DNA from 2 places in the Mesorhizobium sp. 113-3-9 genome. Region 1 is predicted to be linked to the other one. Evidence: riboswitches for the same ligand, from Rfam matches in the RefSeq annotation. Region 1 holds a riboswitch; the other holds the start of a gene.
What was found. Region 1 has a riboswitch for cobalamin ahead of metE (5-methyltetrahydropteroyltriglutamate--homocysteine S-methyltransferase). Riboswitches for the same ligand answer to the same signal wherever they lie in the genome.
Positions count from the first base shown of each region.

Region 2: linked by a shared signal. The riboswitch ahead of metE (5-methyltetrahydropteroyltriglutamate--homocysteine S-methyltransferase) and the one ahead of metE (5-methyltetrahydropteroyltriglutamate--homocysteine S-methyltransferase) in region 1 are both predicted to bind cobalamin.

Region 1 covers NZ_AP023246.1:6,821,422-6,825,123, reverse strand. Annotated here, with positions in the region: gene metE (5-methyltetrahydropteroyltriglutamate--homocysteine S-methyltransferase) at 1-1,964, opposite strand, end outside; cobalamin riboswitch at 2,067-2,280, opposite strand; gene MesoLj_RS32760 (multicopper oxidase family protein) at 2,483-3,702, shown strand, end outside.
Region 2 covers NZ_AP023246.1:7,068,629-7,072,330, reverse strand. Annotated here, with positions in the region: gene metE (5-methyltetrahydropteroyltriglutamate--homocysteine S-methyltransferase) at 1-1,902, opposite strand, end outside; cobalamin riboswitch at 2,019-2,218, opposite strand; partial or broken gene MesoLj_RS33815 (cytochrome P450) at 2,493-2,780, opposite strand; gene MesoLj_RS33810 (cytochrome P450 family protein) at 2,747-3,702, opposite strand, start outside.

The DNA of each region.
Region 1 (3,702 bases):
CCAACGCCTGACGATGCCAGGAGGAAGCACTCGACCGCCCAGTCGAGATAGGTCTGCCAGTCGGACTTGCGCAGCGGCAGCCCTTCGCGCAGGGCGGCTTCGTCGATCTGGATCATTGCCGCGCCCGCCGCCTCCAGGTCCACCACTTCGTCGCGGATGGCGAGCGCGATCTGGCGGCAGGCCACGCTGCGTGGGATGTCGTCGCGCACGAAGGACCAGTTGAGGATCGTCACCGGCCCGGTGAGCATGCCCTTGACCGGCCTGTCCGTAAGTGACTGCGCATAGTGCCACCACGAGACCGTCATCGGACGTGGCCGCGACACGTCGCCGAAGATGATCGGCGGCCGGACATAGCGCGAGCCATAGCTCTGCACCCAGGCATGTTTGGTGAAGGCAAAGCCGGCGAGTTGTTCGCCGAAATACTGCACCATGTCGTTGCGCTCGAACTCGCCGTGAACCAGCACGTCGAGGCCGATCTCTTCCTGCCAGCGGATCGCCGTCTCGGTTTCCTTCTTCAGGAAGGCCTCGTAATCGATATAGCTCAACTCGCCCTTGGCATGAGCGGAGCGCGCCTTGCGCACTTGCGGGGTCTGCGGAAACGAGCCGATCGTGGTCGTCGGAAAGTTCGGCAGGCCAAGTTTTCGTGCCTGCAACTCGCGCCGCTCGGCGAACGCGCCCTGCCGGCGCCGCATCGGCTCCGTGACAGCCAGCAGCCGGCCTTCCACCAGCGGATCATGCACCTTGAGCGATGTGGCGCGGGACTGGACGGCCTCGGCCGATGCCTGCAACTCCTTCGCAACCGCGCTCTTGCCTTCGACAAGCGCCTCCGCGAGCAGCGTCAGCTCGTCCATCTTCTGGACCGAGAAAGACAGCCAGGATTTGAGGTCCGCATCGAGCGTGGTCTCCAGCTCCAGATCGATCGGGACATGCAGAAGCGAACAGGAGGGCGCGATCTCGATGCGGTCGAGCGGCCAGCCGGCAACGACCGGGCGGATGCGGTCGAGAATGGCGGGCAGGTCGGCCCGCCAGACGTTGCGGCCGTCGATCAATCCGAGCGAAAGGACCTGGTCCTTTCGCGACAGGCGGGCAACGGGTTCCAACTGCTCCGGCGCCCGCACAAGGTCGATGTGCAGGCCGGCGACAGGCAAGGCCAGCGCCGTTTCCTGATTGTCGCCCAACGCGCCGAAATAGGTTGCCAGCATGATGTCGAGATCGGGAGCCGCCGCCGCGAACGTCTGATATGCCAGTTCGAGACCGATGCGTTCGGCAGCATCGAGGTCGAGCACGAGGCAGGGCTCGTCGATCTGCACCCAGCGGGCACCGGCCTGCGACAATTGCTTGAGAAGCTCGGCGTAAACCGGGAGCAGCCTTGGCAGCAACGCTATCGGGTCGAAAGTGCTGCCGCGCGCTTTGGCCAGCTTGAGAAAGGTGACCGGGCCGAGGATCACCGGGCGCGTACGGATGCCGAGGGCTGCGGCCTCGCGAAACTCGCTGAGCGGCTTGGTCGAACGGAGTTCGAACGTCTGGTCGGCGGATAGTTCGGGAACCATGTAGTGGTAGTTCGTGTCGAACCACTTCGTCATCTCAAGCGCGGCAACGCCGTGGGCGTGACCGCCATGGGCGCAAGCTTCATGGTCGTTGCCCTGATCGCCGCGCGCCATTGCGAAATAGACGTCGAGCGGAACCTCGCCTCCGTTCCAGCCATAGGCTTTCGGAATCGCGCCGACCATGATGGCCGTGTCGAGCACATGATCGTAGAGCGAGAAATCGTTCGAGGGGATTTTCGTGATGCCACGATCGCGCTGTTCGATCCAGTTGGCCTCGCGCAAGCGCTTGGCGGTTTGGAGCAGGTCTTCGGCCGAGCTCTTGCCCGACCAGTAGCTTTCCAACGCGGCCTTGAGCTCGCGATGCCGGCCGATGCGTGGAACACCGAGCGTGGCGGTCGGGACTGAGAAAGTAGACATTGCATACCCCATAAGGTTGGGGGCATGGGTCAAGCGGATGCATGCAGAACCAGCAGCGAAGGCCGCGGCCTGCAGGCTACCACCGGGACACCCCGCCCGTGGACGTTTCAGTTCGTCGGGGCAGGTCTCCTGGCTCACGGGTCGTCGCTTCTGTCCGTCTTCCCAGGCATTTGCCTAGTGACATCCTGGACAGCGGCTCGCCGCTCACAGTTGCGGGGGCAGCTCCGGCATCGCCATGGCACGGGCCATGCTCACCGGATTCCCTCTTAGCTCCGACCTCGATCAGGACCGGAGAACCACGACGCCACCATGTTCCACCAACACAGGCTTCATGTCAAGAAAGATATAAAGAGATGTTTATATCTTTACGTGTTTGTGACGCTATGATCGCTGGCGAATGCCACCAACATCGCCATGGTAATGGCGAGATGCGGTGTGCCAATATCGGCATTTGCACTGGTGGCTGGCCTGTGATCCAAGGCGACGATAAATCCCACGCTTTGCAGTTGGAGCGCTGAATGACCGGATTGACACGCCGCGGGCTCTTGAAAATGGCAGCCGTTGCTGGCGCCGGCGGGGTCGGGCTCTCGGCCATTGGCAGGCTCGGCAGCTGGGCCGCCGCCAGTCCTGAACCGGTGGTGCTGCAGACGGCGAAAATCCAGGCCAGCCTGATGGACGTCGGCCCGACCAACAATGTGCTGACCTATGGCAGCGCCGGAATGCCGCCGGTGCTGAGGATGAAGAAAGGCGAACCGTTCGCCGCGCGCCTGGTCAACGCCATCGACGATCCGACGACCATCCATTGGCATGGCATTCGTCTGCCCAACAAGATGGATGGCGTGCCTTTCCTGGTGCAGCCCTATGTCTACACCGGCGATCATTTCGACTACGCCTTCGCCCCGCCCGACGCCGGCACATTCTGGTATCACCCGCATTGCAACACGCTGGAGCAGATGGGCCACGGCCTGACCGGCGTGATCGTGGTCGAGAATCCGAATGATCCGAAATTCGACGCCGAGTTCGTCCTCAATCTGCGCGACTGGCGTCTTGGCGACGACGGCCAGTTCATCGATCAGTTCCGGCCGCGCGATGCCGCCAGGACCGGCACCTACGGCACGGTGCGCACCGCCAACTGGCTCGACCAGCCGCAATATGACGCGCCGGCCGGCGGGCTGGTGCGCCTGCGGGTTGCGATATCAGACGTTACCCGCATCTACGCCTTTCGGGTCGACGGCGCCGAGGCGATCGTGATGGCGCTGGACGGCAATCCGGTGCCGCAGCGTTTTTCGCCCGATGCCTTGCTGCTGGGGCCGGGCCAGCGCATGGAACTCGCCATCCGCATGCCGGACGAGGAGGGCGCGGTCGTCAGCCTGCGAGACGTCAGGGGCACCAAGCCAAAAATCCTGGCTAGCCTGCACGCGACGGGTAGTTCGCTCAAGCGGGATGTTCGCGATCTTCCACCGCTGGAAGCAAATCCGGTGGCGGAAGTCGATCTCACCGCCGCCCAGCATATTTCGTTGGCACTCAGCGCCACGGCGGAAAACGTCCCGAGCGACGGCATCTGCGGTTCGCTCGGCTACTCCTTCTGGGCCATCAACAAGGTGCCGTGGCCAGGCGATACATCCGATCCGACCGCGCCGCTGGCCGAGCTGAAGCTCGGCAAGAGCTATGTCATCGACATGGAGAACCTGACGCCGCAGTCGCATCCGATGCACCTGCATGGCATGAGCTTCAAGGT
Region 2 (3,702 bases), 250 kb from region 1:
CTGCCAGTCGGCCTCGTGCAGCGGCAAGCCCTCGCGCAGTGCGGCTTCGTCGATCTGGATCATCCTGGCGCCGGCCTTTTCGAGGTCGCTCACTTCATCGCGAATGGCGAGCGCGACCTGGCGGCAGACGGCTGGGCGGGCAAGGTCGTCCCGGACGAAGGACCAGTTGAGGATCGTCACCGGGCCGGTAAGCATGCCCTTCACCGGCTTTAGCGTCAGCGACTGGGCGTATCGCCACCAGTGTAGTGTCATCGGCTGTTGTCGCGACACATCTCCAATGATGATCGGGGGTCGCACAAAGCGCGAGCCGTAGCTTTGCACCCACCCGTGTTGCGTGAAGGCGAAGCCGCGGAGCTGCTCGGCGAAATACTGCACCATATCGTTGCGCTCGAATTCGCCGTGGACCAGCACGTCGAGTCCGATCTCTTCTTGCCAGCGAACGGCGGCTTCTATCTCTTTCTTCAGGAACGCCTCATAGTCGACGTAACTCAGCTCGCCTTTGGCATGGGCTGCCCGCGCCTTGCGAACCTCGGCTGTTTGCGGGAAGGAGCCGATCGTCGTGGTGGGGAAGGATGGCAAGCCAAACGTGTCGGCCTGAAGCTTGGAGCGCACGGCGAATGCGCTCTTCCGGCGCGTCATGGCGACCTTGATGCTGGCGACCCGACCTTCGACGAGCGGATCATGCACCTTAGCGGATGTCGCGCGAGCGGCGGCAGCCTCAGCCGACGCCTCTAGTTCGGCGGCGACCGCGTCCCGGCCTTCAGCCAGGGCACGGGCGAGCACGACCAGCTCGTCGGTTTTTTGCGCCGCGAAGGCGAGCCACGATTTCACGTCCGCATCGAGTGCCGTCTCCATGTCCAGGTCGATCGGCACATGCAGCATCGAGCAGGACGGGGCGATCTCCACGCGGTCCAACGGCCAGCCGGCGACGATCGGCTTGATGCGGTCAAGTATGGCAGGCAGGTTCGCGCGCCAGACGTTGCGGCCGTCGATCAGCCCGAGCGAGAGCACAAGTTCCTTCTGCGCGAGCCGGCCGACGGTCTCCAACTGCTCTGGAGCGCGCACGAGATCGACGTGCAGTCCCGCCACGGGCAGAGAAATTGCGGTCTCGAGATTGTCTCCCAGCGATCCGAAATAGGTAGCGACCATGATCTTCAACTCCGGTGCTGCTTTTGACAGCCGGCAGTAGGCGAATTGGAGGGCATCCCGTTCGTTGGGAACCAGATCGACCACGAGCGCCGGCTCATCGATCTGCACCCAATCGGCTCCCGCGAGCTTCAGCCTCCGCAGGAGCTCCTCGTAGACGGGCAGCAGCCGTGGCAGGAGCGCGATAGGGTTGAAACCTTCCTCAGGTGACTTCGCCAACTTGAGAAAGCTAACCGGTCCAAGCAGGACCGGGCGCGTGTGGATGCCGAGCGCCTTGGCCTCGAGGAAATGATCGACCGGTTTCGCCGACGAGAGGGCAAAGCTCTGATCGTCGGTAAGTTCCGGCACAATGTAGTGATAGTTGGTGTCGAACCATTTGGTCATTTCCATCGCGGCAAGGCCATGCCCGTTGGCCGCATGCTCGTCACCGGCATGTCCACAATCAGCGGCCTGACCTTGGTCGCCGCGCGCCATGGCGAAATAGGTATCGAGTGGGACCTCGCCGTCAGTCCAGACGTATCGTGCCGGCACGGCGCCGACCATGATGACGGTGTCGAGCACATGGTCATAAAGCGAGAAATCGTTGGACGGGATTTTCGACACGCCGTGATCGTGCTGCTCCCTCCAGCTGGCGGCGCGTAGCGCCTTCGCCGTCGCGAGCAGGTCGGCAGCGGGAGATTTTCCGGACCAGTAGCTTTCAAGCGCGAATTTGAGTTCCCGCCGTCGACCGATACGCGGCACGCCGAGCGTTGCCACTGGAATTTGTTGAGAGACAGTCATGCCATACCCCGATGGTTGGGGCGTGGGGACAAGGAACGCGCAAGCAGGCGGCACGAAGCCAAGCTACCGCGGCCACCGAGACACCCCGCCCGTGGACGTTGTTCGTCGTGGCAGGTCTCCTGGCTCGCGGGTCAAAGCCTCTGCCCGTCTTCCCGAGGCCGTTCGCCTCAGTGACACCAATGGGCTTGGCTCGCCGCTAACAGTTGCGGGGGCAGCGCCGGCATCGCACCGGCTTCCCTCTTAGCTCCGCTACAGCAGTGCCGCGCGGAGAACCACGACATGCGCACAATCACAGCAGCTTCGCTCCTTGTCAATGCATATAACGAGATGTTTATGTGATGATGCGAATAATGCCCTTGCGCTGATCGGTCTCTTTCGCCCAAAGCCGCTTACGATGCCGCCTCTTATCAGTGCAGGCTCGGAGAGATCCTTGTCCCCATCGGCGACGCCGGATCAGATCGAGGTCGCCGGGCTCAAAGGGCGTAAAGTCGGGCCAGGTCGTCACGGTCAGCCGGGAATCCCGGTATTTGTTCCCGCTCGGCTTCGCTCAGCGTGCTTGCGCATTCCAGCGCGCTGATGACCATGGCCGCAAGCGGAAAGAAGAGGTGGCGCCGCAGGTGGGCGGACTGGGGCCGGGCCGCCAGCGTCTCGACAAACTGCGCGGCGCTCGCCTCGACCTGCTCCGCGAGCAGCTTCACCCTCGGTTGCTGAACGCCGGCGCCACGATCGTGCGTAACCGGGCATGCTCGCCCCCCCTCGCGCGAGACCAGCCACTCCGGCAAACCAAGAATCACCGAATCCGGGGTGAATGCCGCACTCTCTAAGCGATGGAAGGGCGGAAGGTGACCGGCAGGCGCTGCGGGCAGCGAATGACGTAAGACGGAATGTAGACGACGTCCTCCGCGGCGATGGTCAGCGCCAGATCCTCCAGCCGCCCGAACAGCGCGGGGAAGGCGCAGCGCAATTCCAGGCGCGCCAGCGCAGCGCCCAGGCAGGCATGCGGCCCCTCACCGAACGACAAATGCGGGTTGTGCCGCCGGGTGACATCGAACCTGTCGGCGCCGGGGCCGAAGGCCTGTTCGTCCCGGTTCGCCGCATGGAACGCCATCAGGACGGCATCGCCGCGGCGGACCATGCATCCGTCGATCTCCACGTCCTGGGTGGCATAGCGGAACGGCAGATTGGCCGCTGAGCTGCCCCAGCGCAGGATCTCCTCGATCGCCTGTGACCACGGAACTTGGCCGCTGCGCACCAAGTGCAGTTGCTGCGGATGCGTCAGCAATGCCAGCACGCCATTGCCGATGACGCCGGCGGTGGTCACGAAGCCCGCAGAGAGCACCATGAACAGCATGTCGATGAGCTCGGTGTCGGAAACGAGCTCGCCTTTGTCACGGGCGACGATCAGGGCCGAAGCCAGATCATCTCCGAGCTGGCCCCGCTTGAGCGCGATCAGGCGACGGAAGAACTCCGGGATGCGCTGCCGCGTCTGTCGCACCTCTTCGGCTGTGGCGGAGGTGTTGGCCATGCTGTAGGTGAGCGCGACGATCTCTTCGCGCTGTTCGTCCGGCAAACCGAACAGTTCGGCGATCACGTTGGTGGGCAGCGGAGCGGCGAACTCGCTCATCAGATCGGCACTGCCGCCGCGCTGCGCCATGTCGGCCAGGAGTCGATCGACGCTTTGTTCGACCCGTGGCGCCAGCAAGGCGATCCGACTGGGCGCGAAGCTGCTGGACAGCAGGCCGCGCAAGCGCCGGTGATCGGCGCCGTGCGCCGTGG